One region of the Streptomyces sp. HUAS TT7 genome, then DNA from elsewhere that is predicted to be linked to it. Evidence: riboswitches for the same ligand, from Rfam matches in the RefSeq annotation. Region 1 holds a riboswitch; the other holds the start of a gene.
What was found. Region 1 has a riboswitch for ZMP and ZTP ahead of ACSHXC_RS40175 (bifunctional 5,10-methylenetetrahydrofolate dehydrogenase/5,10-methenyltetrahydrofolate cyclohydrolase). Riboswitches for the same ligand answer to the same signal wherever they lie in the genome.

Region 1 (15,748 bases):
CCCAACTCCCCGGCCAGGCCTCCCCCGCGCCCACCGCTCATCCCGCCGCGCCGCCCGCCTCCACCACACCGGCCGCCGACACCTCCCCGGCGCCCACGGCCCAACACACCTACACGGTGCGCGAGATGCGTCCCGCCGAGAGCCTGTGGAGCATCGCCGAACACCTCACCGGCCACGGCGAGCTCTACACCAAGATCGCCGCCGCGAACGAGGGCCTCACCATGGCCGACGGCACGACCTTCCGCACCAACTCCCCCATCCAGCCGGGCTGGATCCTCCAGCTTCCCGCCGACCTGCCGCTGCTCCACCCCACCGTCCAGACCGCGGGCACCACCCCGGCGGGCACACCGCACCGCGACACCGTCCGCCCCGGCGACAGCCTCTGGACGATCGCCGAACGCGAGTACCACGACGGCGCCCGTTACCAGGAGATCTTCGACGCGAACCGGGACAAGCCCCAGCCCACCGGCGGCCGGCTGACCGACCCCGACGAACTCGCAGTGGGCTGGAGCCTCGACATCCCCACACCCGCCGCGCCCGCAGCCGAACACCCGGGACACACAACTCCGCCGCCCACCGCAGAGAACCCGGCCCCGGCTGCGCCCGCCCCCGCCCCACCGCACGACACCCCGCGGCCGCAGGCCCCTTCGGCCACACCCGCAGCCCCGACCGAAACACCAGCCCGGCAGGCCCCCGCCACCCCCTCCGCCAGCCGCCCTCCCGCCTCGACCCCCTCCAACGCCCCCTCCACGGTCCCGTCCACAGCCCCCTCCACCCCGGCCATACCCGTAACTCCTCCGGCTGCGCAGCCCGGCCCCTCCGCACGCCAGCACGTCCAGCTCACCACCGTGGCCGGGGCCTTCGCGCTCCTGGCCGCCGCCATCACCGGCGCCCTCACCCTGCGCCGCATCCTCCAGCGCCGACGCCGCGCACCCGGCGAGACGATCGCCATCGCCGAGGAAACCTCGCCAGCAGCAGCCCAGCTGTCCGAAGCCGCCGCACCCACCCTCGTCGACGAACTCGACCTCGCCCTACGCACCCTGGCCCACCACGCCCAGGCCGACAACCGGCCGCTCCCCGTGATCCGAGCCGCCCGGCTCAGCCGGCAGGCCATAGAAGTTCTGCCCGGAGAAGCGGACACCGCCCCTCAACGTCCCTTCGTGGAGGGAGCGGACGGCTGGTGGACGCTGCCCACCAATGCGGCGCTGCTCAGCGGTGACGAGGCCGCAGCCGTCGCGGCCCCCTACCCGGTCCTGACCACCATCGGCGCCACCGAGGACGACAGCGTCGTGCTCCTCAACCTGGCCCACCCGCGCGTCGTCCTCCTGGACGGCACGGTCGAGCACATCCGTGAGGCGTGCACCTCCATCGCGCTGGAGCTCGGGATGAGCCCCTGGGCCGAGCACGTGGAGATCGTGACGCTAGGGTTCGGCGACGAACTGCCGCACCTGCTGCCCACCTCGCGCATCGCACACAAGCGCGAGCCCGCCCACGCCGTGCGCGACCTCGGCGACTGGATGCTCACCGCCTACCAACAACCCGAAGAAGCCGCCCTGCCCTACCTCCTGCTGTGTGCGGCAGAGCTGGACAGCGATACCGCCTGGCAGCTCGCCGAGGCCCTCGACAAGGCCGGCGACCTCCCGGTGACCCTGGTCGCCTCCGCCTCCCCGACCAGCCACCACTTCCCCGACGCCGAGATCCTCGACGCCTCCTCATCCGAACTCCAGGACCTGGACACCATCGGGCCGATCCGACTGCAGCGCCTCGACGATGCGGCCTTCCAGCAGATCGCAGCCGAACTCCGGATCTCCGGCCAACCATCCATCCCCGCCGAAGGTGCCTGGCAGAACGTGCCGGCCGAACCCGAGACCCCTCCCGCCACCACACCCACCACGCCCACGCCCGCCGAGCCGGAACCCGCTTCCGCCGCCCCCAAGGCCCAGGCCGCCCCGCAGGCCCCTGCCCTCACGAGTCTGGGAGCGTTCCCGGCACTGGTGACCGCCAGCACCGACCCAGCCGCCCTCCACCTCGTGCCCGCCGGCCTCCCGGCGTCCAGCCCGCAGCCCGCCGACACCCCCGCCACCCCAGGCACCGAGGCCGAGGCATCCGATCCGGCCCCCTCCACCGTGAGCGCTACACCCGCCACTAAAGACGAGGGAGGCAAGGGGGACACGGCAGAGACCCATGATCTCCACGCCCCCGAAATCAGCGTGCTCGGGCCCGTACACGCCCCCGGACTCTCCAGCTCCGGCCACGGCCCCCGCGCAGCCCAACTCGCCGCCCTGCTGTTCTTCAAGCCGGGCCGCCGCGCCGACACCCTCTGCGTCGACATGGACCCGCTCACCCCCTGGTCGAAGAAGACCCTCGACTCCCGGCTGGGCGATCTCCGCCGCGGCTTCGGCGACGACCCACACGGCAACCCCTACGTACCGCGCCGCACCGCCCGCGACGACACCTACAACCTCTCCCCCCAAGTCCGATGCGACTGGACCAAGTTCGAGCAGCTCGCCGAGTGGGCCCTGGCAGGTGGGCCCGCCTGCGTAGGTGACCTGGAGCGCGCCCTCGGCCTGGTACGCGGGAAGCCCTTCGGCGCCAACGCTCTGCCCTGGGCCCTGCCGCACCAGCAGGAGATGATCACCCGGATCGTCGACGTCGCCCACACTGTCGCCACCTGGCGCATGGCCCCCGGCCCCCATCACGACCTCGCCGCCGCCCGCCAGGCCGTCGCCACGGGACTCGAAGTGGACGAAACGGCAGAGATCATTTACCGCGACTGGCTGCGCATCGAGCACGCCGCCGGAAGCCGTCCCGGCCTCTTCACCGCCTCCACCCGCGTCCAACAGATCAGCCGCGACAACCGGTGCCCGCTGGACCCCGAGACCGAACACCTCATCGACAGCCTTCTCGGAGCGGGACAGCGTGCACAAGGTTTCTAGGACAGCCAGAACCATCCGCCGGCCGCAGGCAGGCGCACGGTCGCCGGCCAGCGACCGTGCGCAGTCGCCGGTGCGCAGTGCGCGTCCGGCTGTCCAGGACCTGCGCAGTCTGCCAACCGTCCAGAGCCCAGGCCCTGATGCCTCGCGCGGATCCGCGGCCCACCGGGGCGGCGTCCGTGCCGTCAGCGCTATGCGCAGGCCCGGCCGGTGCGCATGCTCGTGACCTTCGCCGTCGCCTACGGCGCCCTTGCCGGACTGCTCCTGCCGCGCGCCGTGTACAAACTGGCCGTCCCGGCGGGCGAGAGCTGGCGGTCGCAGTGCCCGGCCGGACACCCCGCACCGGCCTGGCTCGGACTCCCCCACTGCAAGAACTGCGTCACCGAGAACCGGACCGCTCCCCGCGCCCGCCGCTGGTACGGGCCCTCTGCTCCAGTCGCTGCTCTGATCACCATCCTGGTGTGCGGTGTTCTGGCCTATACGACGGAGCCCCGGCCCGAACTGGCTGTCTGGCTGCTCCTCACGCCGATCCTTGTGCTGCTCGCCTGGGTCGACGCCACCGTCCACCGCCTGCCGGACGTCCTGACCCTCCCCCTCACGGCCGCCATGCTGCTCCTGCTCGGCGCCGCAGCTCTCTTCCCGAACGCAGGCGGATCCTGGCCGAACGCACTGAGCGGTGCTCTGGCCCTGGGCGGCGGCTACTTCGTGCTCTTCCTGATCAGTCCCAGGAGTCTGGGGTTCGGCGACGTGAAACTCGCCGTCGCGCTCGGGGCCATGCTCGGCTGGTACGGCTGGCGCACTCTCGCCCTCGGCGCCATCGCCGGCCAACTCCTCGCTGCGGCCTTCGGCCTGGGCCTGATAGCGCTGCGCAAAGCCCATGCGAAGTCAGCGATCCCCTACGGTCCGTTCCTCATCTGCGGCACCATCGTGGGAATGATCGCGCGATGACAGTGCCACACTGCTCGGGACGTTGACCGCCCGCCGGCACGTAGCCGGGCAGACGTCCCGTCCGCCATCGCGGACCTGCCGCCGGTCAAGCCGTCTCCGGGGAAGGCGACTCCGAGCAAGGGTCGACACGACTTTGACGTACCTGCGCAGGCCCGGGGCCCTTGCACCATCTCACTGCGCAGCGCATCGTCGGCGGCTCCGCAGCGAGTTCGGGTGCGCACCGCCAGTGCGCACCCCTTCGCGTGGACGGCCCGTTGTGCGCAGTCAGCTCACGGCGGCCAGGTCACGCCGGGCGTAGGCGAGGAGCTCGCTCAGCGCTGCCTCGTTCGAGGCCGGCCTCCGGGTGCGCCAGCCGATCACGGTTTCCCTAACCGTGTCGCACACGGTGCGCACATGCGCAGTGAGCCGGTCGGACAGCTCGCTCACCGCGGCGCCGTCCACGTCATAGGGGCCGGTGATCACAATCGGCCCGTACAGCAGGTAGGGCAGTTCCACCTTCCGCCAGCCGCAGGCCAGTGCCCACACGGCAAGGTTCGGGCTGAGCCCGTCCGTGCTGCCAGTCGCAGGAACGTGCAGCACCGAGCCGCGGTGGTAGTAGGCGGCTTCCGCGCTCCCGCCCACGGCGCTGCGGATGTGCGCATACTGCGCACCCGCATCATCGGCGGGCAGCTCCAGCGCCGTCAGCTGTGCACCCTCGTCGACAAGCCAGGCCCTCACCACGTCGGTTCCCTCTCCCCTGTTCCCCGCTCCGGCCGGTGCTTCGCGCACCGCGTCTGAGGGCCGGTCGGCGATGACGGGGGACACCGCCGACCGGTGTCTTCACCCTAGGGTGCGCACCTCACCGATCACACCGAGCCTCCGCCAACTTGAAGTCGCAGGTGAAAGGGCTGGTGTGACGGTCTGTCGGAGTGCTCACACTGGTGGTGGGCGGCAGGCTGCGGAGTAGATCGTCTGTCAGCGTGGCTTTGTTCACGGAGCTGCGTCATCAGGTGTTCACGCGTGCAGGAGAGACTCAGGTCAACTGTCGGGTGATGTTCACGGGTTCACTGCTGGAGTCCGAGCTGGTGGGCGGCGGCGTCCACGGTCTGTGCGAGCAGGACGGCGATGGTCATCGGCCCGACGCCGCCGGGTACCGGGGTGATCAGGCGGGCGCGGGTGAGGGCGGTGTCGAAGTCCACGTCGCCGACGTTGCCCGGGTTGTATCCGGCGTCGATCACCACCGCTCCGGGCTTGATGTCCTCACCGCGGATCAGCCGGGGCTGCCCCACGGCCGCCACCACTACGTCCGCTTCCCGGACGAGTGCCGGCAGGTCTGCCGTGCGGGAGTGGCAGTAGGTCACCGTTGCGTCCTTGGCGAGCAGGAGCATCCCCACCGGTTTGCCGAGAATCGCGCTGCGCCCCACCACGACGGCGTGCTTGCCGGCGGGGTTGACGTCGTACGCCTCCAGCAGCCGCATGATTCCGCCCGGAGTGCAGGATACGAAGCCCGGCAGGCCAAAGCTCATAGCGGCGAAGGAATGCATCGTGACCCCGTCGACATCCTTCTCCGGGGCAATGGCCTCGAACGCCGCGCGCTCGTCGATGTGCGGGCCGCAAGGATGCTGGAGCAGGATGCCGTGCACTGCTGGATCGCCGGACAGGCCGGCGAGGGTGTCGATCAGCTCAACGGTCGTGGTGGTGGCAGGAAGAGCGATGTGCCGGGACTGGATACCTGCCTTTGCGCACCGCGCCCGCTTCATGCGGACGTACGTGACTGATGCGGGGTCCTCTCCCACCAGCACCGTCGCCAGACAGGGGGCAGTACTCGTGCGCTGTGAGATCCCGGCCGCCTTGGCAGCAGCCTCTTTGAGGATGCGCTTGGCAAGGCCGGTGCCGTCCATGAGCTGGGCCGTCTGAGTCGCGGACATGGTCGTCCTCCAGGCGTTGCTGACCACTCGCCCAGGCGCACGGCAACGACGTCTCGTCAGACCGCTCCCCGGTGGTGCTCCACCTCAGCGCCAGTCGCGGCCCACACCGGACTGTAGTAGACGCAGCATGCACTCCGATCAGCGCCCTCGGTTGGCAAGGGACTTGCCTCGCCGGCCACGCCCGCTGCTGGAAGCAAACGAAGCCGGTCAGCGGTTGACTTCGAGGTTCGTGAGAACGAGCAGGGCACGCAGGAAGTGGGCGGCTTTGGCGGGGTCGGTGCGGACTTTGGTGAGGGTCCGCCAGTTTTTGAGGTGGGCGAAGCCGTGTTCGACCGGTGCGCGTCCGACGGCGAGGACGCGGTTGGCGTCCTTCTGACCGGCGGTGAGCCTGTGGGTGCGGCTGGCATGGAAGCCGGTGACGATCACGGGGTCGCGTACGTCGTTGTCCAGGCCGCGGAAGTAGAAGTCCTGGGGCCAGATCTGATCTCACCCCGGACCCACAGGAGTATGCGGCGAGGTGGATTGCGGCCTGATAGGTGATGGCTGGTTTGCCGGGGTGCCTGACGAGGCAGCGCCCTTGCCGCTTGGGCCGCTGGAAGATCAGCGCGTCATGGAAACGGTGGTCACGATGACCACCAGCCAGGGCAACGTGTTCGCGCACCCAGCAGGGGGCATGGCCTGACTTCAAGGCCTTGGCTCGGAACCGCGTTGCGTTTGCAACGCCCGTTCGATAGAAATTGACCTGGTCCGATGGGGCGTATGAGGCGCAGGGGGCAGTACGTGGGAGCCCGGCGCCCGCTGGAGATGACGATTGCGGGGGTGTGTGCGTGAAGTTCGACATGGGGTCGACGACGCTGTCCGATCTGGGGAAGAGCACCGAGGGTTCGAGTGGTGATCTGGGTGCGTTGATCCGGCAGTTGGTGGCGGCGGCGGAGCCGTTGGAGGGGAAGTTCAACGGGGCGGGGAAGGCCGCGTTCGACTCGTTCAAGAATCATGCGGACGAGATCACAGGTGATCTGAACGGGTCGCTGCAGGACATTCTGGGTGGTCAGTCCGGGATGGACACGGCGTTCGGTACGGGTGATCACGAGCAGGAGTCCAACGCGCACCAGAACATGTCGGCGGCCAATTTCGACGCGGCCCGCTTCGGCGGACGTCACTAAGCACAGGGGGAGATACAGACATGGGTCAGAATCTGGACCGGCTCAGCTACGACACCGGCGCATCGACTGAGGTGCAGGGCGGTCTCGCCGGGATCGTCGGGCACCTGGAGCGTGTGCTCAACGACCGCGACCGGGCCGTGAAGGCCGCGATGGCCGAGTTCACCGCCGACGGCGTCTCGGACGAGTACCACGGCAAGGAACTGCGCTGGAACAAGGCCGCCGCCGAGGTCCGCGAGATCATCCGCCTGGTGCGCGGCACGCTGGAACTGAACGACGGCACCGCCCAGTCCACGCTCTCCAAGGCCAAGGCCGCCGTCGACGCCATCGGCTGAAGCGGCACAGGCGGCATGCAGGTACAGAACGGGCCCTTCGGGGCGCGGGGGTTGGGACGACGGGGAGCGGGGAGTTTGCGGTGACCGGGTGGGATATCAGTCCGTCGGGGGTGCAGGGTGCGCTCAAGAAGGCGGCGGTGTCGGCGGAGGATTTGTCGACGGCGGGGACGAATCTGAGTGACACGTTGCCGCGGACGGCGACGGCTGCGGGCACGGTTGCCTCGGGGTATACCGGGCCGGCGCTGGCGACGGGTCCGGTGGCGGCGGCGCTGGGTGAGTTCATGCAGCACTGGCAGAAGGATCTGCGCTACGTCGTGGAGCGCACCGGCAAGTCGTTGACCGGGGCGGTGGAGGCGACCACCGAGTACGCCAAGGGCGATCTGACGATGGCCGCGCAGGCCCTGCACGCGGCAGTCCAGGAGCCGGTACCGGCGCCGCCGGGGTTCTCGGGGAAGCAGGCCGTCAGTGAGTGAGCCCGAAGCGATCGTGCCCTCGGGTATCCCCCAGTTCACCGGTGACCTGGACAGCCTCGACCATGACACGGCGCTCCTGAGCACGGAGGCCGGGGCCTTTCGTGATGCCGGGGCGGGTATCCACTCCCACTTCCAGGGGGCGGCGGCGTTCTACAAGGCGCCGGAGGCGGACCAGTTGTTCGCAACGACCGCGCCGGTGGCCGCCAAGACCGCCGCGTTCGCGGGGCAACTGGAGAAGGTGTCGGCTGCTTTGAGCGCCTACAGCCAGGAGGTGCGGCCGCTGGCGAAGAGGCTCGAGGACCTGCAGCGCCAGGCGTTCGCGTTCACCGCCAGCATTGCGGGTGATGACCACTGGCGGCGTGATGAGAAGAAGCGGGACCGTAACGACGGCCTCAAGGACGAGGTCCAGGCCACCCTGGAGGCGTTCTACGAAGCCGAGATCGCCTGCCACAACAAGATCACCGCCCTGGTCGGCGGCAGCACCCTGGTGCTGGGCAAACTCAGCGGCGGACAACTGCTGCCCAAGGGCACCAGCGCCTACGGAGCCAGTGCCGACGACCTCAACCACCTGGACAACGCACCCTGGGGCAGCTACGCGGACCCCGAATACACCGGGCTGAGCTGGCTGTGGCACCAGGGCAAGAGTCTCGTGTGGGACGGCTTCATCATCGACGGCATCGTGGGCACCGCCAAGGGCATCGACATCCTGCTCGGCTGCGATGGGTGGGACGCGGCCGGCGAGGCCTGGAAGGGCCTGGGCAAACTCGCCACCGGCCTCGTGATAGTCAGCTTTCCCGGTGCCCGGGAGGCCTTCCTGGCCACGCCCGACAGCATGATGCCGAAATGGTTCCGCGATTCCCGCACTGCGCTCAAGGAGAGCGGCAAGGCGCTGGTCGCCTATGACGAGTGGGGCAAGAACCCGGCCCGCGCGGCAGGCGGGGTCGCCTTCAACGTGCTGACGACCGTGTTCACCGGCGGTGCCGGAGCAGCGGCCAAGGGCGGCGCGGTCGCCAAAACGGTCTCCGTCCTGGGCAAGGTGGGACGCGTCGTCGACCCCATGACGTATGTCTTCCAGGCCGGCAGGTTCGGCGTCGGCAAGGTCGCCGATGTGTTCAAGGGCCTCAAGGGGCTGTCCATCGGCCCGCTCGCGGACGCCGCCCACCTCACCCACGACCCCGGCCTCCCCCACGTCACCGACACCTACGCGGAATGGCCCGACGGCACCAAACTCTCCTTCAAGGACGGCGAGTACACCGTCACCCGCCCCGACGGCACCAAGGCCGCGGCCCATGTCGAGCTCTCCGCCGACCAGATCGCCCAGCTCAAAAGCTCCCTGCCGCACGCGGCGGAGACCTCCCTGCCCGGGGCTCAATCACCCGTGCTCGTTGCCGCTGGTGAACGGACCGGCCATGGAACGCTGGACAACACCACCCGCGACTCGGTATCGGGCCCGACCGCAGCGCATGAGCCACCCCGGGGTGGCGGTACGCACAACACGCTGTCCACGGGCAGCCATGCCGCGGACCATCCGACCGGCGACGGCTCGGGCAGCGGTGCGGGTTCGCACACGCCGTCGGGTGGCGGCGGGTCCCACACGCCGAGCGGCGGCGAAGGGCACACTGGCGAACACGGCAACCATGGCAATGCCGGTCACTCCGCCAGTAAGGACACCGATCACGGGGCGGCGGAGCCCGCGCCGGATCCCGCACACACCATGCGGTCGGACTATGTCCCGCCGGACGCGCCGGAGTCCAAGCTGCCCGCTCCACCCAAGGAGCACGGTGACATCGTGCTGGCAACTGGTGACCACGTCTACCAGCAGCCGCACCTGACTACAATCGGCTACGACAGCATGACCCAATTGAACCGGGAATTCACGGCACGGCTAGACGGCTACCACGACGTGATCGTTCACGGCAATGACAAGGGATTCTTCATGCCCGGCAGGAAGAATGCTGCTGGAGTCGATTTCCCGCCTGGCGAGGTGCACCCCTCCCACATAGTCGAGGCCATCAGGAACAATCCCAGTTACAAGGGTGGGCCCGTCAGGCTCATCTCTTGCCATACGGGACGGATTCGCGACGGCATAACAGATATCCCTGCGGCGCAGCAGCTGGCGAACGAACTGGGTGTTCCGGTCATGGCTCCGACGAACGAAGTGGGTATCTACCCCTCACGGCCCAAGGGCCAAGTACCGGAGGTGCAAAATGGTGGATACTGGAGGACCTTCCTCCCCATTGCCAAGTAGTCCTTGAAGGGAAGTGTCAAGGTGAAGGTTCTCGGCTTCTACAGCGAGCTTTGGCCGTCGAGCCCGGAGGCCACCAGCAGCATCCGCTCGTTCGTGGCGGATGCGCCGCAGCCGAACGAGAGCGAAATCGCCTCTTATCTCCGCAGCGGGCATATGCTCTTCGCCTCCATGGGCGTCGTCGACGACGTGCTCGGGTCGGGCGAGAACATCATGGGCGGCGGTTCGATGTTCACGGACGGAGAGTGGGTCTGGCGCGGTGACCTCTGGTTCTACGTTTCCAGGCACCATGCCGTGCTTCCGGAAGAATTCCGGGCCAGGGCCGAGTCTTTGGGTTACGTAGTTCCCGCTGTCGAGCAGGAGCATCTCATGGCCCTTACGGACGAGCTCCAAGCATTCCGGTCCGGTAAGCGGAAATAGGTCCGGTGGCCGATACCTCCGCTTACCACGGAGCGACTCTGACGCGTAAATAACTGCAGGTGGTTGGGGGTTTCGGGCAGGAGTGTTGGCCCGGTCGGGGTGTCTCCGCCGGGTGTCGGCCGTGCTCGTTCATCCAGTGGCTTCCATCGGGTCGAGGGTGACGCGGAAGCCGAGCTCGTTGAGCCGGGAGATGGCTCGGCGTGCGGCTCGTTCGGGGTCTCGCTGGGTGAAGTAGCTGCCGCCGAGCTCGTGGTAGGGCACGTTGTCGTGGAGCATGTGCCAGACCGCGGTGATGATCGAGTGTTCGACGGCGACAAGTGCCTTGATCGGGCCGCGGCGGGCGGTCAGCCGCTTGTAGCGAGCTTGTAGGAACGAGTCATTGGTGCGTGTCGCTCCGAACGCGGCCATCCCGAGGGCCCCTTTCAGGTAGGGGTTGCCGGGCCGGACCCGGGTGCTGCGGACCCGGCTGGCGGATTCGTGGTGCCCCGGACACAGTCCGGCCCAGGAGGCCAGGTGCTGGGCCGAGGGGAATCGGGTCATGTCACCCCCGGTCTCGGCCACGATTACCTCGGCCACCACCCGGTTCACTCCCGGGATCGTGTCCAGCAGGTCCAGCGCCGGACGGAAAGGGGCCATCGCCTCCTCGACGCGGGCCGTCAACTGGTCGATGACACCGGACAGGTGGTCGTACTGGTCGAGGTAGAGGCGGGTCAGGAAGGCGTGGTGCTCGCGGAAGCGGTCGGTCAGCGCCTGGCTCAGCTCAGGAATCTTGCTACGCATCCGGCGCTTGGCGAGATCGGCGAGAAGCGGCGGATCGCGCTGGCCGTCGATCAGGGCCTGGAGCATGGCGCGGCCGGAGACGCCCATGAGGTCGGAGACGACGGCGGAGAGCTTGATGCCGGCGTCCTCCAGGAGCTTCTCCAGGCGCTGGGTGACCTGGGCGCGTTCGCGGGTGAGCTGGGTGCGTGCCCGGGTCAGGTCACGCAGCTCGCGCACGGGCTGCGGGGGCACGAACGAGGCCCGGACCAGGCCGTGGGAGCCGAGTTGGGCCAGCCAGGCAGCATCAGAGACGTCGGTCTTGCGACCGGGCAGGTTTTTCACCTGGCGGGCGTTGACCAGGACGACGTTCAACTCCTCGGCCAGCAGGTAGTAGAAGGGCTTCCAGTAGTCGCCGGTCGCCTCGATCACCACCAGAGTGACGTCCGCATGGAGGAGGTGATCGCGCAGGTCGAGGATGGCGTTGGTGGTCGCGCCGAAGGTCGTGGTCTGCTGGGTGAACGTCCCCTTGCGGCGGGGACTGGGGGTGCGGACACACACCTTGGCGTCCCGCTTGCTGATGTCGATGCCGGCGCAGCGTTCGTGAAGGACATCCATGGCCACGTCTCCGCTTCTTCTGTTTCAGGTTGTCGCGGCGCCGTTCCGGGAGGGCCAAGGCAGTACGCAGAATCTGACGCGCGTGCTCATGGCAACACTCCACGGTTCCCGTGGACGGCCCTCAGTACCACGCTGTCGTGCGAGCTCGGAGGCATCACAGAGTCGTCGGTCTCGTCCGGAACGGACAGTTCCACTGTCTCGGCACCGTCGATCTCGTAACAGGGTGGACAGGAACGCGTGCGGCGCACAGCGACCCATCTACTGTGCCTCCGGCGCACGGCGAAGCCGCGCTGGATCGCTGTCGGGAATCTTGAGGGCCGGGGTCATTTGCCTTGGCGCCACCACAGGGGTCGTGGCAAGCCGCGTGCGTCGAGGTACTGCTGGAACGCCGTGGGAGGGCGGGGCCGGTTGCAGCGATCGACGGGATCTTGAAGGCTTGTCCGCGTACAAGTGATCGTGGCTCCGGCAAGAATTTCGTAGACGGAGATCAGCGCGGGGCAGGTGGGTTGGAGCCTGGATAGCGGCGACGGAGGTGTGCGATGAGTACGACTCGTTGCCGGAGCAGGGGGATACCGGCCCGTCCTCCCATGATCCTTTTCTGGAGCTTCACGTCGGTGATGCGCCCTTCGTTGACTCCCGAGCTGAAGGATGTGGTGATCCCCTGCACGACTGCTGCCTCGTCCTCGCGGATGGACTTGGCCATGCTGGCCAGGGCCGGGAGGCGGGAGGTGGTGAGCCGGTCGAGCCAGGCGGGCAGCAAAGCGGCGTCCTGGGCGTCGAGCATCGCGGCGAACTCGCGGACCAGCGTGTGGGCACGCTGCAGCTCCGGACACTGGTCCAGCAAGCGGGACAGCCGCTCACGGACGTGAAGGCCGCGTCGGTCAGGGGCAGTGGCGATCCAGCGAGCGACCTCCCGCGGTGAGGGTGCCCGTTCGTGGACCTCTGCCAGCGGAAGACCGCGGCGCAGGGGTTGAACGGCAAGTTTCACCTGCTGATAGTGGCCTCGGTAGCCCTTGGCGGCGATCTCCTCGTGGAGGACGAAGGCGTTGTGCTCGCCCTCGTCCCAGCGTTGGCGCAGGTAGCCGAGATACGGGTCGAGTGGTGTGGGCCTGCGCGGGTAGCGGCGCCGGATGCACTCCTGCCAGGTCGTGGCCTGCGCGTACTTGCGCACGGTGCGCCGGTTCAGGCCGAGTTCACGGGCGATGGAGTGGTGGCTGCGGCCGCGGGCGGTGTCAGTCACTGCATGCACCGCTTCGAACAGTCGCTTCGCGTGGCGTCGGGCGGGCGTATCGGCCGCCTCCGGGTCCCTGACCTCCGCAGGCTCAGGGATGACGGGTTCGGGATCGGGTGCCGCGGCGGGCAGGCAGCCCCTGTGTGCGGTGGCGATCTCCTGCACCCGTCTCGACAGCCCCTGCCACAAAGTACTGGTGGGCCGTCAGCGAGGTGCCTGCTGAGCAGGTCCTTTTCCCACGGCCCCCAGCCCGAACGACGCATGCGACTTTCACCGCACGTCGCTCTCCAGTGACTACTCCGTGGGTGCTGCGACGGGTCTCTTGCCGTGGATGTCCACGTGACAACTTCCGCAGACCACAAGGGTTTTGCGGTGTCGCGCGGCCATGAGATCTGCCCACGGCGGCCGGTTGCCCGGTCGTCCGAGGTCCGCGAGCTTGGCGACGTGGTGGACTTCCACCTCGTCGATCCGCCCGCATGCCTCGCACCGTCCGGCGAGGAGCCGGGTGACCAGCTCCTTGCGTTTGGTGTTGACCGGGGCCAGCCGACGGTCGGTGATGACCGTCTTCTTGTTCCGTCGCAGCGGGATCCCGCCGAACCGTCCGACCAGTGGCTTCCTGCCGACGCGTTCGATGCGGGCCTCGAAGCACTTGCGTGGCCCGTGCGGTGTCTCGATGGTGGCCGCGTACGTGCGGGCCATCTTCGACACCGACGAACGGTGCTTGTTGGCGAGCGTCATCAGCATCGAGGTCTCCATGACCCATTGCAGCCGGGCGAGTCGGAAGACGTCGCCGGCCAGCAGGTAGTACTGGACGATGCCGCGGTACTCCGACCCGTAGGTGCTGAGAATGACGTGGTCGTCCTGGTTCAGCAGTTCGGGCCGACGCGCGGGTTTGCCGCGCTCCATGTACTGGGCTTGCTTGGCAGATACCACCGAACGAGGGACGCGCAGTCTGATGACCCCATTGACGGAACGGCGTCCGCCGGAGATCTTGCGGTCGTTGTGGTGCACGGTGAAGTCGTAGCCGAGGAACCTCGCCGCCTGGGTGCGGGCGTGTGTGATGAGCGTCTTCTCCGGCGATAATTCCAACTTGAGTTCGTCACGCAGGAATTGCGCCAGTCGCTCCTTGATTTCCTCGGCCTCTGCCTTTGGTCCGGCGAACCCGAGCAGGGTGTCATCGCAATAGCGCACATACCGAAGCCGCCGGTAGCCGGGATCCTGAGTATCCTGGCTTGGCATGCTGCGGAGTTGCTTGCGAAGCTCCCGCAACTGAATGTGGTCGCCACGCTTGCGGGCGCGTTGCATGGCCGCCCACACCCTAAAGAAGGCGCGGTTCGGCTTCCTGATCCTTCCCCGGGTGTATTCCGGGATCAGAACGTTCTCGACGTACTCGTCCATCTTATGCAGGTAAATGTTGGACAAGATCGGTGAAACAACCCCACCTTGCGGACTCCCGCTATGCGTGGCGTTCCAGACCCAGTCCTCCATGTATCCGGCCTTGAGCATGTTGCGCACCAGCCGAAGGAACCGGTTGTCGTGGATTTTCTCACCCAGAATCCCGAGCATGACCGAATGGTCAAGCCGGTCGAAACACTGGGCTATGTCCCCCTCAACAAACCAGACTGTTCCCGTCCAGGTATTAGCCACATCACGCAAGGCGGTGTGGCAGCCCCGGCGGGGACGGAAACCGTGAGAGGAGTTAGAGAACGTCGGCTCGTAATACGCCTCAAGAAGCAGGCGGATCACCTCGCCGACGATCTTGTCGCTCCACGGAGGCAGGCCAAGCGGACGCAGCTTCGCGCTGCCCCGCCCCTTCGGGATGTACACCCTGCGAGCTGGGCTCCATCGGTACCGCTCGTGGCGCAGCGCGTCGATGACGTGCCCGATCTTGCCCAGCGACATGCCGTCCACGGTCTCCCCGTTGACCCCCGGCGTCATTGCACCCTTGTTGGAGTACAGACGCCCGTAAGCCAGCAGATACAACTGCGGATTGAAGAGCTGTCGATACAATTCATTGCACGGCAGGCCACGCCTGCCGCGTTCACGGAGGACACCCAGCACCGTTTCGGCGCTCTGCATTTCGCATACCTCCCGAGTCTTGAGTGTCCGATCACCTGGACCCCTTCGCCCGATGCGGACGGCTTTCCCGTCCTCCTTGGCCGGTCGTGACTCCGGCGACTACTACGGGGCCTCCGTCGCCATAGGAAGACCTCATCCCTTAGGCGATCCCATGTTCGTCCTCGTCGTACGTCCTAGCGTGATGTAGGTGCCCAACTCATCCCCTTGAATGCCCTCGTTGGGCATCGCTCCGCGCTCCAGAGGTTGCGTCGAGTCTTTCATCACCTCGACACAGAGCACGGCGCCGGTTTCAGGCATCTTTCCGGCGGACTCGACCTTCAGTCTCCTGGGAATTTGGGTTCAGGCAGTTTAGCTTTCACCGTGTCACGCGGGTCCCTCGATACCCCGTCTCTGAAACCTGAGCCCGGTCATCGATTTCCTGGCATGCTCTGGTCCCCATCACCGTTTCCGGATTGGGTAAGCCATCAGACCCGAGAATCTCCCTCCAAATTCCCCCCGACTGAATCGGGGATACGACAAGGCGCCGCATGGCGCACTGAAAACGGTCGCTGACCTGCACCGCATCCGGGGCCCCGTCGGTGATGCCCTGCCGGTAGACCAGCGAGCCGTCTCGACAGACCACCTCAACTCCGGGGTGCGTGCG
Region 2 (15,748 bases), 5.4 Mb from region 1:
GTCCGTGTCGGTGACCGCGCTCTTGACCTTCTTCGCCGTCGTCTTCGGGTCGTCGAGCAGGTTGATGAGGCCCTTCGGCGTCGACGCCGACTTGCTCATCTTGATCGACGGGTCCTGGAGGTCGTAGATCTTCGCCGTCTCCTTGAGGATGTACGGCGCCGGGACGGTGAACGTCTCGCCGAACCGGCCGTTGAAACGGTCGGCCAGGTCGCGGGTGAGCTCGATGTGCTGGCGCTGGTCCTCGCCGACCGGGACCTCGTTGGCCTGGTAGAGCAGGATGTCGGCGACCTGGAGGATCGGGTACGTGAAGAGGCCTACGGTCGCGTTGCCCGCGCCCTGCTTGGCCGACTTGTCCTTGAACTGGGTCATCCGGCTGGCCTCGCCGAAGCCGGCCAGGCAGTTCATGATCCAGGCGAGCTGGGCGTGCTCGGGGACGTGGCTCTGGACGAACAGCGTGCAGCGCTCGGGGTCGAGACCGGCGGCAAGGAGCTGGGCCGCGGCGAGCCGCGTGTTGGCGCGCAGCTCGGCCGGGTCCTGCGGAACGGTGATCGCGTGGAGGTCCACGACCATGTAGAACGCGTCGTGGGACTCCTGCAGCGCCACCCACTGGCGGACCGCGCCGAGGTAGTTGCCGAGGTGGAACGAGCCTGCGGTGGGCTGGATTCCGGAGAGCACACGCGGACGACGCTGCATGGCGGAGCCATTCCCCTGAGGGTGGTGGTGGGTGACGGGCGGGCGGGTGGAGGCCATGCTCAGCATTCTCTCAGGTGCGCGTACCGTCCCGGAAACCCGCGCCGTTGTGACCGGCCCCACAAGGTGACCCACCCCCGCGGGGGCTCCGCGCCCCCGACCCCCGGGGCGCTGGCCCACCCACTCGCCCGTGACGGGTGTTGAACCGGCTGACCCCCGGGGCTCCGCCCCGGACCCCGCTCCTCAAACGCCGGAGAGGCTGGGTGGGCGGCTTTCGACTGCGGACCGTGCGTGGTTGCTCGCGCAGTTCCCCGCGCCCCTGTAGGTCGCCCAGCACCGCTGGTCGCGCCCATCGCGGCGGAGCCGCGCAATGTCACAGCCCCGCGCCCCTGGCAGCATGCGGTACGGGCGTCTTTAGCCCGTCCGGCGTATGAGGACGAGCGCCCTTAAGGCGCGAACAGGGTCTGAGGCGGAGCCCCAGGAAGCCAGTTCAGCCCACTCACACCCCTCGGAGGGTCTGGGGAAGGGGCGGGGAGGGGCTCAATCCAGGGGTAGCCCCGGGGCAGGGTACGAGGCCATCAGGTCGGCCACCTCGGCCCGGATCGCCGCAAGGGCACCCTCGTCACCAGAGCCCGCCGCCACGATCCCCCGGTCGATCCACTCCGCCACCAGCGGCATGTGCGAGGCATCCAGACCCCGGGACGTCAGCGAAGGCGTGCCGATGCGGATCCCGGAGGGGTCGAAGGGCTTCCTGGGGTCGTACGGGACCGTGTTGTAGTTGACGACAAGACCCGCCCGGTCGAGCGCCTTCGCCGCCACCTTCCCCGGCACGTCCTTCGGCGTCAGATCCATCAGGATCAGGTGGTTGTCCGTGCCGCCCGACACCAGGTCGAAGCCCCGGGCCAGCAGAGCTTCGGCCAGCGCCTTCGCGTTGGCCACCACCTGGTGCGCGTACGCGCAGAACGCCGGCTGCGCCGCCTCGTGCAGCGCGACGGCGATCGCCGCGGTGGTCTGGTTGTGCGGGCCGCCCTGGAGCCCGGGGAAGACCGCCTTGTCGATGGCCTTCGCGTGCGATTCCCGGGACATCAGCATCGCGCCCCGCGGACCCCGGAGAGTCTTGTGGGTGGTCGTGGAGATGACATCGGCGTACGGCGCCGGGGAGGGATGGGCGCCGCCCGCGATGAGCCCCGCGATGTGCGCGACGTCCGCGACGAGCACCGCGCCCGCCTCCCGCGCGATCTCCGCGAACGCGGCGAAGTCGATCGTGCGGGGCAGCGCCGTACCGCCGCAGAAGATCAGCTTCGGGCGCTCCTTGAGGGCGATGTCGCGCACCTCGTCGAAGTCGATCAGGCCCGTGTCGGCGCGCACCCCGTACTGCACGCCACGGAACCACTTGCCGGTCGCCGAGACGCCCCAGCCGTGCGTGAGGTGGCCGCCCATCGGCAGGGCCATGCCCATCACGGTGTCGCCCGGCTCGGCGAACGCGAGGTACACGGCGAGGTTGGCAGGCGAGCCCGAGTACGGCTGGACGTTGGCGTGCTCGACGCCGAACAGGGCCTTCGCGCGGTCGACGGCCAGCCTCTCGACCTTGTCGATGTTCTGCTGGCCCTCGTAGTAGCGGCGGCCCGCGTAGCCCTCGCTGTACTTGTTCTGGAGGACCGTCCCCGAGGCCTCCAGGACGGCCGTCGAGACGTAGTTCTCGCTGGGGATCAGACGCAGGGTGTCCGACTGGAGCCGTTCCTCGGCGGCGACGAGCGCGGCCAGCTCCGGGTCGGTGGCGAGCAGGGCGGGGTGGGAAAGGGGAAGGCTCATGGCGTCCTCCGGGTCCGTTGACAGGTTCCCGGGGTGCCCAGGCGGGCGGCACCTCGTGCGGCAGGCCGCGCACGGCTCCCCCGGGGTCGCTTCCCCGCTCGCCAGTCGCCGTGCGTACCGAACACCCTACCGGCCACGTCCGACGGCAAGGTTTCTTCGTCCGGTATCCGAGCGACGATAGAAAAGGGCACCACCAACGCCCCATGCCGCATGACGATCGGAGAACCCGTGTCGACACACGCCGTGACCGAAGACGCCATCCGTTCCGCCGAGGCACACAGTGCGCACAACTACCATCCCCTGCCCGTCGTGGTCGCCTCCGCCGAGGGCGCCTGGATGACGGACGTCGAGGGCCGGCGCTATCTCGACATGCTGGCCGGCTATTCGGCACTCAACTTCGGCCACGGCAACCGCCGGCTCATCGACGCGGCGAAGGCCCAGCTGGACCGCGTGACCCTCACGTCGAGGGCGTTCCACCACGACCGCTTCGCCCAATTCTGTACGGAGCTCGCCGAGCTGTGCGGCAAGGACATGGTACTGCCCATGAACACCGGGGCGGAGGCGGTGGAGACCGCCGTGAAGACCGCCCGCAAGTGGGGCTACAAGATCAAGGGCGTTCCGGACGGGCAGGCGAAGATCGTGGTCGCCCGGGACAACTTCCACGGCCGTACGACCACGATCGTCAGCTTCTCCACCGACCCGGAGGCCCGCGCGGACTACGGCCCGTACACACCGGGCTTCGAGATCGTCCCGTACGGCGACCTCGACGCGATGCGGGCGGCGGTCACCGACAACACCGTGGCCGTACTCCTGGAGCCCATCCAGGGCGAGGCCGGCGTGCTCGTCCCGCCGGCCGGATACCTGGCGGGCGTACGGGAGTTGACGCGCGAGCGGAACGTGCTGTTCATGGCGGACGAGATCCAGTCCGGGTTCGGCCGCACCGGCAGGACGTTCGCGTGCGAGCACGAGGGTGTGGTGCCGGACGTGTACATCCTGGGCAAGGCGCTGGGCGGCGGTGTCGTCCCGGTGTCGGCGGTCGCCGCGTCGTCGGAAGTCCTTGGCGTGTTCCGGCCGGGCGAGCACGGCTCGACGTTCGGCGGGAACCCGCTGGCCTGCGCGGTCGCCCTGGAGGTCATCGCGATGCTGCGCACCGGCGAGTACCAGCAGCGCGCCACCGAGCTGGGCGAGCATCTGCACCACGAGCTCGGCCTGCTGACCGGCGCGGGTGCGGTCGAGGCGGTGCGCGGGCGCGGGCTGTGGGCGGGCGTCGACATCAACCCGTCGTACGGGACGGGCCGGGAGATCTCGGAGAAGCTGATGGACCGCGGGGTCCTGGTCAAGGACACCCACGGCTCGACGATCCGGATCGCCCCGCCCCTGGTCATCAGCAAGGAGGATCTGGACTGGGGCCTCGACCAACTGCGCGCGGTGCTCGCCGAGCACTGACCCGGCCCGGTACCGTCAACCTCCTTGCAGAGACGGGCAGTTGGAACCCGAGCAGAAGGCGCTGAGCGCGGTCTTCAGGGTCTGCTCCTGCTCGGGCCACACCTCGGCGGGAGCCGCGGAGAGTACGGCGTAGTGCTCGCCGCCGGGCGTCAGGAACGCGTAGTCCACCACTTGGCGCCGGTGGCCGAGCTGCTGGTTGTCGTACGCGTAGACGAGCCGCGCGGCCTGCGGGGCGACCCCGGGCACGGTCGCGTCGTTGCCGAGGCTGATCTCCTGGTACCCGGGGTTCTTCGCCAGCTCCCCCGAGGTCTGCTTCAGCGCGTCGTACGGGCTCAGGCCCGCCTCGGAGACGAGGTACACCTGGATGAGACGGGTGCGGTCGGCGGAGTTGTAGAACACACCCTTGGGCCCCTGGTCCTCACGGGTCCAGCCCTGCGGCACGTACAGCCTGAACCCCCTTGGATCCCGGGCGAGTTGGAACCCGGCGGGCACGGTGGCGCCGGGCGAGGCGGATGCCGGGACAGAGGGGCTGCTCTTGTCGTCGCCGGTCCGGTCCGGGGTGCCGGAGGGGGCGCCGGACGCGGGTGGGCTCGCCGCGGCCTTCGGGTGGTGCGTCCCGCCGCGGGCGAGGAGCCAGCCGCCGCCCGCACCGGCCACCACGACGAAGACCATCGCCGCCACGACGACGGCGACGGGCACACGTCGGCCCGGGCGCGGCTCGGGGAGCGCGGGGGGTCCCGGCTGCGGGCCGGCCGTCTTGTACGGGTCCGCGTGCGCATGCCCGGGGACGAGAGGCGGCGCCTGCGGGACCGGCGGGGGCGCGGGGGGTGGCGGCGGAGCCGCCGGGGAAGCGGCGTCCCGTACCGTCTCCCACTTCTGGGTGGCCGCGTTCCAGCGGACCTCGTCCTTGCCGCCGCTCACCGGGGCCTCACATCCCGATCAGGTCGCGGACCCGCTGGACCAGCGTCTCGCCCGAGGCTAGGAGGCCCGTGAGGGCGGTGGCGCCGGTGAGCAGCTCACCGAGCCGGGCGAGGCGGCCCGGGGTCGCCTGCCCTGCGGTGCGGATCTCCTCCTCGGTGTCGGCGAGTTCGGCGTCCAGGGCGCGGGTCTGGTCGTTGCGCACGAGCTGGGCGAGCCCCGCCCTGAACTCGACGATGGCGTCGAGGAGTTGGAGGTGGGCCTCGTCGTCGGGGGCGCCCGCGCGGTAGACGCTGGTCACCTTGTTGTGGTCGCCGACCGAGACGGACCCGGTCACCCCGCTGATGTGTACGGATCGCTGGTCCCGCTGCGTGCTGTCGTCACCCGGTGTGGTCATCTCAGCCCTCGTTCCTGACGGTGTTGTGGTCGCCGACGCTGATCGCTCCCCGGGAGTTCTCGATCATGACGCCGCCCTGGGCGACATTGACGATCTTCTGCTCGAACTGCCCGGTGTCGTACCCGGCTTCGTACAGGGCGCTGCGCACGCCGCTGGTCACCCGGTCCTCGATGGACTTCACGTAACGCCGGTAGTCCATCGCCTGGAAGAGGGAGGTGTCGGGCCCCGCGGCCAGTTCGCGCACCGAGCGGGCGGGGCCGTCGGGCAGTGCCCGGCCGTATCCGCCGGTGAGGCGGTGCCAGGTGGAGCCGATCGCGCGGCCCACCACGAGCAGCGAGCGGAACGCGGAGCCCGGGGTGCGCGTCAGGGCCCAGGCCGCCTTGCCCAGCGGGGTGCGGCAGTTGAAGTCGTGGGCGGCGCGGTCCGCGCGGAAGAAGTCCTCGCGCAGCGGGGGCAGCACGTGCGGCGCGATCTCCAGGACCAGCATGCCGCCCTGCGTGTGGACGCGCACGAACACGGTCGTGACGAGGTGTTCCTCCCAGCCGCCGACCCGGATCCGCAGGAAGTGCCTGCGCGCCTCGCCGCCCTCCTCCAGGGCGGCGGCGCGGTGCTGCTCGAAGTCGCCCTCGCGGTAGGGGGCGTGGGCGCGCGAGGGGAGCCCGTCGACGGGCAGGAAGACGTACTCGGTGACTTCGAGCTGGCGCAGCCGGTCGCGTACGGCGAGGGCTTCGGCGGCCGCCGTCGGCGCGGGGATGCGGAGCTGGGTGATGAGGGGTTCGACGATGCGCAGGATCTCGGCGTTGCACACCCGGGTCGGACGCCGGTCGCCGAGCGACTTGCGGGGGCGCAGCTGGATGGTGACCGACCAGGGCTCGAAGGGATCGCCCGCGCCGCGGAAGGGGGCGTCGGCGCGGTAGACCGCGAGGCGGGCGTGCTGCTCGACGCGGATCATCGCGGCAAGGCGCTTGAGCCGCCCGTTGTCGTTGTTCTGCGCGGGGTCGGCGGCGAAGTCCTGGAAGCCTTCGGGCGACAGCTCGCCCGCCATCATCCGGGCGAACTGGAGGCGCTGCAGGCCGACGCAGAGCGCGATCACGGCGAAGCAGCCGGCGACCCCCCAGGCCAGACCGGGGCTGAAGCCCTGGCTCGCGAGATCGAGGGCACCGCCCCCGACGAGGCGGGCGGGCCCGGCGACGAAGTTCGGAACGGAGCCCGAGCCGCCGGTGCCGTATGCGGCGTCCTCTCCGTAACTCCCGTATGCCGACGGGTAGTTGTGCGACGAGGAGTCGTACCCGCCGAAGATGGAGACAAGGACGGCGACGGCGAACACGGCCAGCAGGCCGCGGGCCCACCAGCGCAGGACGAACGCGGGGACGGTGCGGTACCAGGGTGCGGGCCGGGCGGTGCCGCGGATGAGGCGGGCGATGCCGAGCTGGAGGCAGGGGCCGAGGACCAGGAGGAGGGCGCTTCGGGTGACGACCACGCCGAGCACCCAGAGCACGAGGATGCCGAGCGCCCAGGCGATCTCCAGGTTCCGGGCGCGCAGCGCGTGCGCGAGGACGCGGGCCGCGTCGAAGCCGAGGGAGGGGGCGGTCACCCGCTCCTCGTGGACGTACAGCTCGTCGATGACGGCGTCGCGGTACTCCTCGTCGAGGTAGCTGCCCGCGGCCATGAGGCGGGTCGCCTCGCTGAGCGAGGGATGCACCGGCGGCAGCCCGCCGGGTCCCGCGGCCTGAGCCTGCGGCGGCACCTGAGCCTGCGTCATGTCCTGCTCCCCCGAACGGTTGACGTACGCCGCACTCACCAACTTCCTTCCTTGAAGGCGAGTTCGAGGCGCGACCAAGGTGGACATGGTAACGACGATGCGGGGCGCACGCCGCCCTGTTCACACCGCCCCCACGGGTTCCGCGGAGGCGCACGGAAGGGGCAGGGGGAGCACGGATGGGGCGCATCGGGGCGCCGCCGACTCCCCGGCCGTCGGCCGCGAAGCCTCACCCGCGGCGCGGCCCGGCTGGGGCAACGGGCCCCATTGACAAGGGAGTTGGCCTGGACCAATGATGCCGGTCATGCCGAGACCTCGCATCGCCCGTCGCCGCGCCCGCCACGCCGCCCTCGCCGTCCTCGCACCCGTGCTGCTGCTCGCAGGCCTCGCCGGGCCCGCGCGGGCGGATGCCACCTGGCCGGAGCCGGTGCCCGTCGTCTCTCACGTCGACACGACGGACCCGGTCGTCTTCATCACCATCGACGATGGCTGGAACCACGACCCGGCCGCGCGGCAACTCCTCTTGGACCGCCAGGTCCCGGCGTCCCTGTTCCTGCTGCCGGGGGCGTACTCGTACGACGCCGGATACTTCCGCACGCTGCTCGACCACGGACCGGCCGCCGTCGAGAACCACACGGTGAACCACCCCGATCTGACGACGCTGCCGGAAGCGGGCCAGAAGTCCGAACTGTGCGGGGCACGCGAGCAGGCCCTCGCCCGGTTCGGCCTCGAACCACGGCTGGCCCGGCCGCCGTACGGCGCCTACGACGCGACGACTCGGCGGGTGGCCCGGGAGTGCGGGGCGAAGGCGCTGGTCACGTGGACGTACGACTTCACGACGTGGTCCGGGGTGACCCCGCCGACGCCCTCGCTGCGGGCGGGGGACATCGTGCTGCTGCACTTCAACGACACGGTGTCGGCGGACCTGGCGCGAGCGCTGGCCGCAGCGGACGCGGCGGGGTTGCGGGTGGCCCCGCTGCGGTCGTACGTGCCCGAGTGACACCCTGGAGTCCGCCCCCGGCCCCGCGCAGTTCCCCGCGCACCTGGCAGGGCCGTCCTTGGCAGGGGGCCCACGCTCAGCGGATCACGTGCGGCACGAACCTCGCGTACTCGTCCGTGACGAGCCCCGCCGACTCCCGGATGCCCAGGCCCGCCGGCTCGTTCTCCACCACCCACGCCCCCAGCACCACCCGGTTCCCCGAGAAGTCCGGCAGGGGGGCCAGCTCCTGGTAGCAGCAGAGCTCGTCGGGGCGGGCCGGGGCGGAGCCCGGGGGATGCAGGGTGACCCCCGCGCCTTCTCGGCCGAGCAGGGGCTTCGCCACGTAACCCCGCCCGGCAGCAAGGTCCCGCGGCCCGTCCAGGTATGCCGGAAGCAGGTTCGGGTGCCCCGGGTACAGCTCCCACAGCACCGCGAGCAGCGCCTTGTTGGAGAGCAGCATCTTCCACGCCGGCTCGATCCAGCACGTCGTCCCCGTACCGCCCCCGTTGTCGAGGGTGTCGAGGACCTGTGGCCCGAACTCGTCGGAGGCCAGCCACTCCCACGGGTAGAGCTTGAAGCAGGCCCGGATGAACCGGAGGCGGTCGTCCACGAAGCGGCCGGTGATGCTGTCCCAGCCGATCGACTCGACCGACAGCGCCTCCGTGTCCAGGCCCGCCTGCTCCGCCGTCTCGCGCAGATAGGCGACCGTCATGAGGTCCTCGCCGAGCTCGTCGGTGTCGGAGTGGGCGAAGTGCACGGGCCCGGGCGGCAGCAGTGGCGCCTGCCGCTTCCACGCCTCGACGAGGCGCTCGTGCAGCGAGTTCCACTGGTCCGCGCCGGGGAAGCGGTCCTCCATCCAGAACCACTGCGCGCTCGCCGCCTCGACCAGCGAGGTCGGGGTGTCCGCGTTGTACTCCAGCATCCTGGCCGGGCCGGTCCCGTCGTACCGCAGGTCGAACCGGCCGTACAGCGACGGGAGTTCGCCCCTGCGCCGCCACGACTCCGCCACCAGGTCGGCCAGCCGGCCGTCCATGATCCCCAGGTCCGCGAAGCGGCCCTTCTCGACGATGTGCGCCGCCGCGGTCAGGCACATGCCGTGCAGTTCCTCGACGGTCTCCTCCAGCGCCTCGACCTCGGGCAGCGTGAAGGAGTAGTAGGCGCTCTCGTCCCAGTACGGGCGCAGCGAGTCGTCGGGGTAGCGGGTCAGCGGGTAGATCACGCCCTGCTCCTCGACGGTCCGCTGCCAGTCGGGGCGCGGTTCCATGTCATGCCGTTCCATGCTCCAGCCCCTCAGCCGCCGCTGGAGTCGCCGTGGCCGCCGAACCCGCCGCGCGAGACGCCGGACTTGTCGAAGGAGCCGCCGGAGACCTTGCCGCTGCGGCTGGACCCGCCGTAGTAGTACTGACCGGTGCCGCCGCTCTTGCACTCGTACTTCGGCAGTTCCTTGTACGTGACCGGGTTGACGCAGCGCCGGTCCGGTTCGTCGCTGCACGCGGTGAGCGTGGCGGCGAGCACTCCCATCCCGCCGAGCACCACCGTCGCGGACCTGAACCTTCGCATCGCGGATCTCCCCCGTTCTCGTACCGACTCCGCTGTGGGACGCGTTTCGGCCACACACTAGTTCCCGGCCATCGGCGACCCGCCCCCGGGCTTTCACCGCCCGCCGGGCCTGCGGCTACAGTCCCCCCTGTGTTCTTCGGGATGATCTGCGCGCTTGCGTCCGCTGTCTGCTTCGGTACGGCCACCGTCCTCCAGGCCGCCGCGACGCGCGCCGCCGAACCGGGTACGGGGGCGGGCGCCGGTTCCGGTGTCGACGCGGCGCTGCTCCTGCGCGCCGTACGCCAGTGGCGCTATGTCGCGGGGCTGGCGCTCGACGGCCTCGGCTTCGTCTTCCAGATCCTCGCGCTGCGCTCGGTGCCGATCTACGCGGTCGGCGCGGCGCTCGCCGCCTCGCTCGCGGTGACGGCGGTGGTCGCGGCCCGCATCCTCAAGGTCCGGCTCTCCGGTACGGAGTGGGCGGCGGTCGGGGTGGTCTGCGCGGGCCTCGCCATGCTCGGCCTGTCGTCCGGCGCGGAGGGCGAGGAGGCGGGCCCCGCCTCCCTGCACTGGTGGCTCCTCGGGGTGGCCGCCGCGGTGCTGGTGGCTGGCGCGGTCGGGGGCCGGCTGCCGGACCGCGCCCGGGCGCTGGTCCTCGGGCTCGGCGCGGGCTGCGGCTTCGGCGTGGTCGAGGTCGCGGTCCGGCTCATCGACGACCCCTTCGACCTGACCAATCCCGCCCTTTACGCCCTGCTGCTCGGCGGCGGCGCAGCGTTCCTGCTGCTCACCTCGGCGCTTTCGCGCGGCTCGGTCACCACGGCGACGGCGGGCATGGTCATCGGCGAGACCATCGGCCCGGCCCTGGTGGGCGTGGCCTGGCTGGGCGACCGCACCCGGGACGGACTCGGCTGGCTGACCGTCACCGGCTTCGCGGTGGCGGTGGCGGGCGCGCTCGCCCTGGCCCGCTTCGGCGAGGCCCCGGAGCCGGACCCGGAGCCCTCGCTCCAGGACGTACGGGAGCACTGAGCCACACCGTTCACGGCAGAACGTTGCACAGCGCGTCCAGCGCCCCCGTCCACCCCGAGTCCGACGGCGTCCCGTACCCCACCACCAACGCGTCCCGTTCCGGGGCGAGTTCGGGGTGGCGGTAGCGGGAGAGGCCTTCCAGGGCCAGGCCCTGCCAGGTGGCGGCCCGGATGATGGAGCGCTCGGTGCCGGGCGGGAGTTCGACCAGGGCGTGCAGCCCGGCCGCGATGCCGCTGACCCGCACCTCGGGGGCCCGCTCGGCGAGCGCGGTCACCAACTGGTCGCGGCGGCGCCGGTAGTGCAGCCGCATGCCGCGCACATGACGGTCGTACGCGCCGGACCGGATGAACTCGGCCAGCGTCAGCTGGTCCAGCGAGCCGTTCGCCCACTCCCCGCCCTTGGCCTGCACGACCTCGTCCGCGAGATGTCCGGGCAGCACCATCCAGCCCAGGCGCAGTCCCGGCGCGAGGGACTTGCTCGCGGTGCCGAGGTAGACGACGTGCTCGGGGTCGAGGCCCTGGAGCGCGCCGACCGGCTGGCGGTCGTATCGGAACTCCCCGTCGTAGTCGTCCTCCAGGATCAGCCCGCCCGTGGTGCGCGCCCAGTCGACGGCCGCCGCCCGCCGGTCGGGCAGCAGCGGCACCCCGATCGGGAACTGGTGCGCGGCCGTCATCAGCACCGCCCCCACCCCCCTCATCGCCCCCAACTCCTCGGTACGGGTGCCCAGTTGATCGAGCGGCAGCGCCGGGGTGCGAAGGCCCGCGTCGGTCAGCACGTTCCAGTGGAAGTCGAGGCCGTACGACTCGACCGCCACCTCCCGCACCCGGCGGGCCCTCAGCACCTTGGCCATCAGCATCAGGCCGTGCAGGAACCCGGAGCAGACGACGATGCGGTCCGGCGAGGCGTACACGCCGCGCGCGCGGGCCAGATAGTCCGCCAGGACCGTACGCAGCTCGATGCGGCCGCGCGGATCGCCGAAGCCGAAGGCCTCGTGCGGGGCGTCGGTGAGCGCCCGGCGGGCCGCCTTGAGCCACTCGGCGCGCGGGAAGGAGGCGACGTCGGGCGAGCCCGCCATCAGGTTGTACGTGGGCTTGCGGCGGGTCGGCAGGCGCCGGGTGTGGCTCCGGTCGGGGCGGGCCACGGCTCGCTGGGCCACCGTCGTCCCGGAGCCCTGGCGCGCGGTGAGCCAGCCCTCGGCGACCAGTTCGGCATAGGCGTCGGCGACGGTGTTGCGGGCGATCCCGAGGTCGGCGGCGAGCGAGCGCGAGGACGGCAGCCGGGTGCCGGGAGTGAGCCGTCCGCTGCGTACGGCTTCGCGCAGCGCGTCCGTGAGGCCCGAGCGCAGGCCCGCGCCGCCCACGTCGATGTGCAGATCGACACCGAGAGTTTCCGGAGAAGTGGCCCAGGATTTCACCATGGGAATGGACCATACTCGGGTGCCACACTCCACGTACGTTCGTCCCATGACCACGAACGAGACCAAGACGTACGCACCCGAGCAGTTCCCCCGCCTCCAGTGGGCCAAGGCCGCACCCGAGGTCTACAAGGCCATGATCAAGCTGACCGCCGCCGCCGAGCGCGGGCTCGACCCGGTGATCGCCGAGCTGGTCAAGATCCGCGCCTCGCAGCTCAACCACTGCGCCCTGTGTCTGGACATGCACAGCAAGGATGCGCTCGCGGCCGGCGAGTCGGTGGAGCGGATCGTGCAGCTCAGCGCGTGGGAGGAGTCGGCGCACTTCTACACCGAGAAGGAGCTCGCGGCGATCGAGCTGGCCGAGGCGGTCACCGTGCTCACCGACGGCTTCGTACCGGACGAGGTGTACGAGAAGGCCGCCAAGCACTTCGAGGAGACCGAGCTCGCGCAGCTCATCGCGACCATCGCCATGATCAACGCCTGGAACCGCTTCGGCGTGACCACGCGCGGCGCGGCCGGCCACTACACCCCCGGAATGTACAAGTGAGCACAGGGGCAAGGGAGTTCCAGGTCCCCGAGGACGTCTATCTGAGCCTCGCCGGGCTCGGCGCGGCCGCCAAGCGGGGCCTGGGCGACCCGGCCCTCGCCGAGCTGGTGATGATCCGCGCGTCCCAGCTCAACCACTGTGCCTTCTGCCTGGACATGCACCTCGCGGCCGCCCGCAAGGCCGGCGAGGCCGAGGAGCGGCTCGGCCTTCTCGCGGCGTGGGAGGAGGCCGGCGACCTGTTCACCCGGCAGGAGCGCGCGGCCCTCGCCCTCACCGAGGCGGTCACCGTCCTGACCGAAGGCTTCGTACCCGACGCGGTGTACGGGCAGGCCGCCGAGCACTTCACCGAGACCCAACTCGCCCACCTCATCGCGACGATCACCGTCATCAACAGCTGGAACCGCCTGATGGTGACCCGCCGCACGGCACCCGGAGAAACCGAATGGCACAGCTGAACCCTGCCGCCGCCTTCCGCGCCCTGCACCAGGGGCGCACCCCGGGCGATCCGCTGATCCTGCCGGGCCCCTGGGACGCGGCCAGCGCCCGGGTCTTCGAAGAGGCCGGCTTCCCGGCCCTGGCCACGCCGAGCGCGGGGGTCTCGGCGTCGCTGGGGTGCGAGGACGGTGCGACGCCGGCGGACGAGATGTTCGCCGCGGTGACCCGGATCGTACGGTCCGTCTCGATCCCCGTCTCGGCGGACATCGAGGGCGGCTACGGCCTCGACGCCAAGGAGCTGGTGGACCGGCTCCTGGAGACGGGCGCGGTGGGCTGCAACCTGGAGGACTCCGCCGGGGGCGCCCTCAAGGACCCGGCCCGGCACGCCGACTGGCTGGCCGAGGTGCGCGCGGAGGCGGGCGACCGGCTGTTCATCAACGCCCGCGTCGACACGTACATCCGCGGGCTGCCCGAGCTGGACGCGACGATCGCGCGGGCCCGGGCGTACGTGGCGGCGGGCGCGGACGGCGTCTACCCCTTCGCAGCCCCGGCCGAGCACCTGCCGGAGATCGCGAAGGCCGTGCCGGTACCGGTGAACATGGCGGTCCTGCCGGACGCCCCGGGCCCGCGCCGCCTCGGCGAACTGGGCGCGGGCCGCATCACGTTCGGCCCGGGCCTCCAGATCCGCGCGACGAACGCGCTGCGGGACATCGCCCGCCAGGTGCGAGAGCTGTAGCCGCCGTACGTGGATGAGGGTGCGCCCGGCCTTGTGCGGCCGGGGGCACCCTCTTGTGCGTACCGGCCGTTCGTCGGCCGGGGCACCCTCGCATCCTCGTACTCGCTACTCGTCGTCCGGCTCGTCCTGGGCGCGCAGGCCCGCCACCCACATCGGCATCAGCCAGTGCGCGATCACCCCGGCGACCAGGGCCATCAGGGCGGGCCGGCCGGTGGAGCCGCCCGCGAGCCCGTACCCGATGACGGCGCCCGCGGCCGCGAACAGCAGCCCGGTGGTGATCCGGTGGGCGCGGGCCAGAACCTCGCTGCGCTCCGCGCGCTGGCGCTCGTCCAGGGCCCGGCGGCGCAGTTCGAGGAGGCCGCGCGTCGAGGCGTTGATGGCGCCGGTGGCGATGCACCAAGGCAGCACCAGCGCGAGCATCACCCACATCGCGACCATCGATCCGCCGACGTCCGCGACCAGCCCGGCCGTCACCGTCGCCGCGGTCATCAGCACGTGCACGGCGACCAGGACCCGCCTGCGGCCCGCGGTCGCGTACAGCGGCGCCGCCTCGCGCCGGTTCATGATCTCCTGCATCCGCCGGTCGTAGCGCGTCAGCTGGGCGTTCGTCACTGGTTCCTCCCGTAGGCCTCGTCGGTGAGCGGGCGGAACGGTTCGAGGGAGAACAGCGCCTCCACCGGAAGCCCGAAGTACTGCGCGATCTTCAACGCCAGGTCGAGGCTCGGGTTGTACTGCCCCCGCTCGATGTAGCCGATGGTCTGGTAGTGGGCGCCCACTGCCTCGGCCAGGCTCTGGCGCGACACCTTGCGCTCGGCACGCACCATCGCCAACCTGTTGTGCACCTGCTCGCTCATGTATAAGAAGTACTACATTGATGAGCAGGAACACAACGAGCGGGGAGTTTTCATGTTCGGACGCAGGGAGCTTTCGGTGCTGGTGCTGCGCGACGCGGACGACATCGCGCAGGCGCTGCGGGAGGCGCTGGAGGGTGCCGGGGAGGCGGAGCGCCCGGGTCTTGAGGCGGCCGTCGAGATGGCCGAGCGGGCGGCGGCCGTGCCGGACCGCGAGCTGCGTGCCCGCTGGGTGCGCGAGCAGCGGGCCTCGGTCGGCTACACGGGCCCGGACGACGAGTCGGTGCACGCCGTCAAGGCGCTGCGCCAGGCCCAGCCGGGGCTCAGCCTGCTCTCCGCCGTGCAGCTGACGAGGGACGCGGCGGCGAAGTAGCGGGAAACGGGCGGAGCCCCGGCAGTGGCTGCCGGGGCTCCGTCGAAGTGCTTGCTGCTTGGCTCAGATGAGGCCGAGCTCGCGGACCGCCTCGCGCTCCTCGGCGAGCTCCTTGACGGAGGCGTCGATGCGCGCGCGGGAGAACTCGTTGATGTCCAGGCCCTGGACGATCGAGTACTTGCCGTCCTTCACGGTGACCGGGAAGGAGGAGATAAGGCCCTCGGGGACGCCGTAGGAGCCGTCCGACGGGATGCCCATGGAGGTCCAGTCGCCCTCGGCGGTGCCGTTGACCCAGGTGTGCACGTGGTCGATGGCGGCGTTGGCGGCCGAGGCGGCCGAGGACGCGCCACGGGCCTCGATGATCGCCGCGCCGCGCTTGGCGACGGTCGGGATGAACTCGTCGGCCAGCCACTGCTCGTCGCCCACGACCTCGGCGGCGTTCTTGCCCGCGATCTCCGCGTGGAAGATGTCGGGGTACTGGGTCGCCGAGTGGTTGCCCCAGATGGTCAGGCGCTTGATGTCGGAGACCGTGGTGCCGGTCTTCTTCGCCAGCTGGGAAATCGCCCGGTTGTGGTCCAGACGGGTCATCGCGGTGAAGCGCTCGGCCGGTACGTCCGGGGCCGAGGCCTGCGCGATGAGCGCGTTGGTGTTGGCCGGGTTGCCGACGACGAGGACCTTGATGTCGTCCGCGGCGTTGTCGTTGATGGCCTTGCCCTGCGGCTTGAAGATGCCGCCGTTGGCGGACAGCAGGTCGCCGCGCTCCATGCCCTTGGTGCGCGGGCGGGCGCCGACGAGCAGGGCCACGTTGGCACCGTCGAAGGCCACGTCG

Region 2: linked by a shared signal. The riboswitch ahead of glyA (serine hydroxymethyltransferase) and the one ahead of ACSHXC_RS40175 (bifunctional 5,10-methylenetetrahydrofolate dehydrogenase/5,10-methenyltetrahydrofolate cyclohydrolase) in region 1 are both predicted to bind ZMP and ZTP.

What each region holds. Positions count from the first base shown of each region.
Region 1 is NZ_CP196175.1:8,808,574-8,824,321, reverse strand. It holds gene ACSHXC_RS40190 (LysM peptidoglycan-binding domain-containing protein) at 1-2,936, shown strand, start outside; gene ACSHXC_RS40185 (prepilin peptidase) at 3,150-3,881, shown strand; gene ACSHXC_RS40180 (hypothetical protein) at 4,146-4,598, opposite strand; gene ACSHXC_RS40175 (bifunctional 5,10-methylenetetrahydrofolate dehydrogenase/5,10-methenyltetrahydrofolate cyclohydrolase) at 4,925-5,788, opposite strand; ZMP/ZTP riboswitch at 5,811-5,896, opposite strand; gene ACSHXC_RS40170 (transposase family protein) at 5,996-6,214, opposite strand; gene ACSHXC_RS40165 (hypothetical protein) at 6,616-6,951, shown strand; gene ACSHXC_RS40160 (pore-forming ESAT-6 family protein) at 6,972-7,283, shown strand; gene ACSHXC_RS40155 (DUF6507 family protein) at 7,364-7,756, shown strand; gene ACSHXC_RS40150 (hypothetical protein) at 7,749-10,004, shown strand; gene ACSHXC_RS40145 (hypothetical protein) at 10,026-10,421, shown strand; gene ACSHXC_RS40140 (IS110 family transposase) at 10,551-11,795, opposite strand; gene ACSHXC_RS40135 (transposase) at 12,283-13,035, opposite strand; gene ACSHXC_RS40130 (reverse transcriptase domain-containing protein) at 13,321-15,105, opposite strand; gene ACSHXC_RS40125 (transposase family protein) at 15,461-15,748, opposite strand, start outside.
Region 2 is NZ_CP196175.1:3,417,772-3,433,519, forward strand. It holds gene trpS (tryptophan--tRNA ligase) at 1-693, opposite strand, end outside; gene glyA (serine hydroxymethyltransferase) at 1,231-2,502, opposite strand; ZMP/ZTP riboswitch at 2,531-2,621, opposite strand; gene rocD (ornithine--oxo-acid transaminase) at 2,713-3,948, shown strand; gene ACSHXC_RS15235 (hypothetical protein) at 3,964-4,869, opposite strand; gene ACSHXC_RS15240 (hypothetical protein) at 4,877-5,263, opposite strand; gene ACSHXC_RS15245 (hypothetical protein) at 5,265-7,025, opposite strand; gene ACSHXC_RS15250 (polysaccharide deacetylase family protein) at 7,327-8,022, shown strand; gene ACSHXC_RS15255 (glutathionylspermidine synthase family protein) at 8,099-9,280, opposite strand; gene ACSHXC_RS15260 (hypothetical protein) at 9,292-9,561, opposite strand; gene ACSHXC_RS15265 (hypothetical protein) at 9,703-10,563, shown strand; gene ACSHXC_RS15270 (PLP-dependent aminotransferase family protein) at 10,574-11,980, opposite strand; gene ACSHXC_RS15275 (carboxymuconolactone decarboxylase family protein) at 12,027-12,524, shown strand; gene ACSHXC_RS15280 (carboxymuconolactone decarboxylase family protein) at 12,521-12,979, shown strand; gene ACSHXC_RS15285 (isocitrate lyase/PEP mutase family protein) at 12,967-13,695, shown strand; gene ACSHXC_RS15290 (hypothetical protein) at 13,801-14,307, opposite strand; gene ACSHXC_RS15295 (helix-turn-helix transcriptional regulator) at 14,304-14,549, opposite strand; gene ACSHXC_RS15300 (hypothetical protein) at 14,602-14,919, shown strand; gene ACSHXC_RS15305 (malate dehydrogenase) at 14,983-15,748, opposite strand, start outside.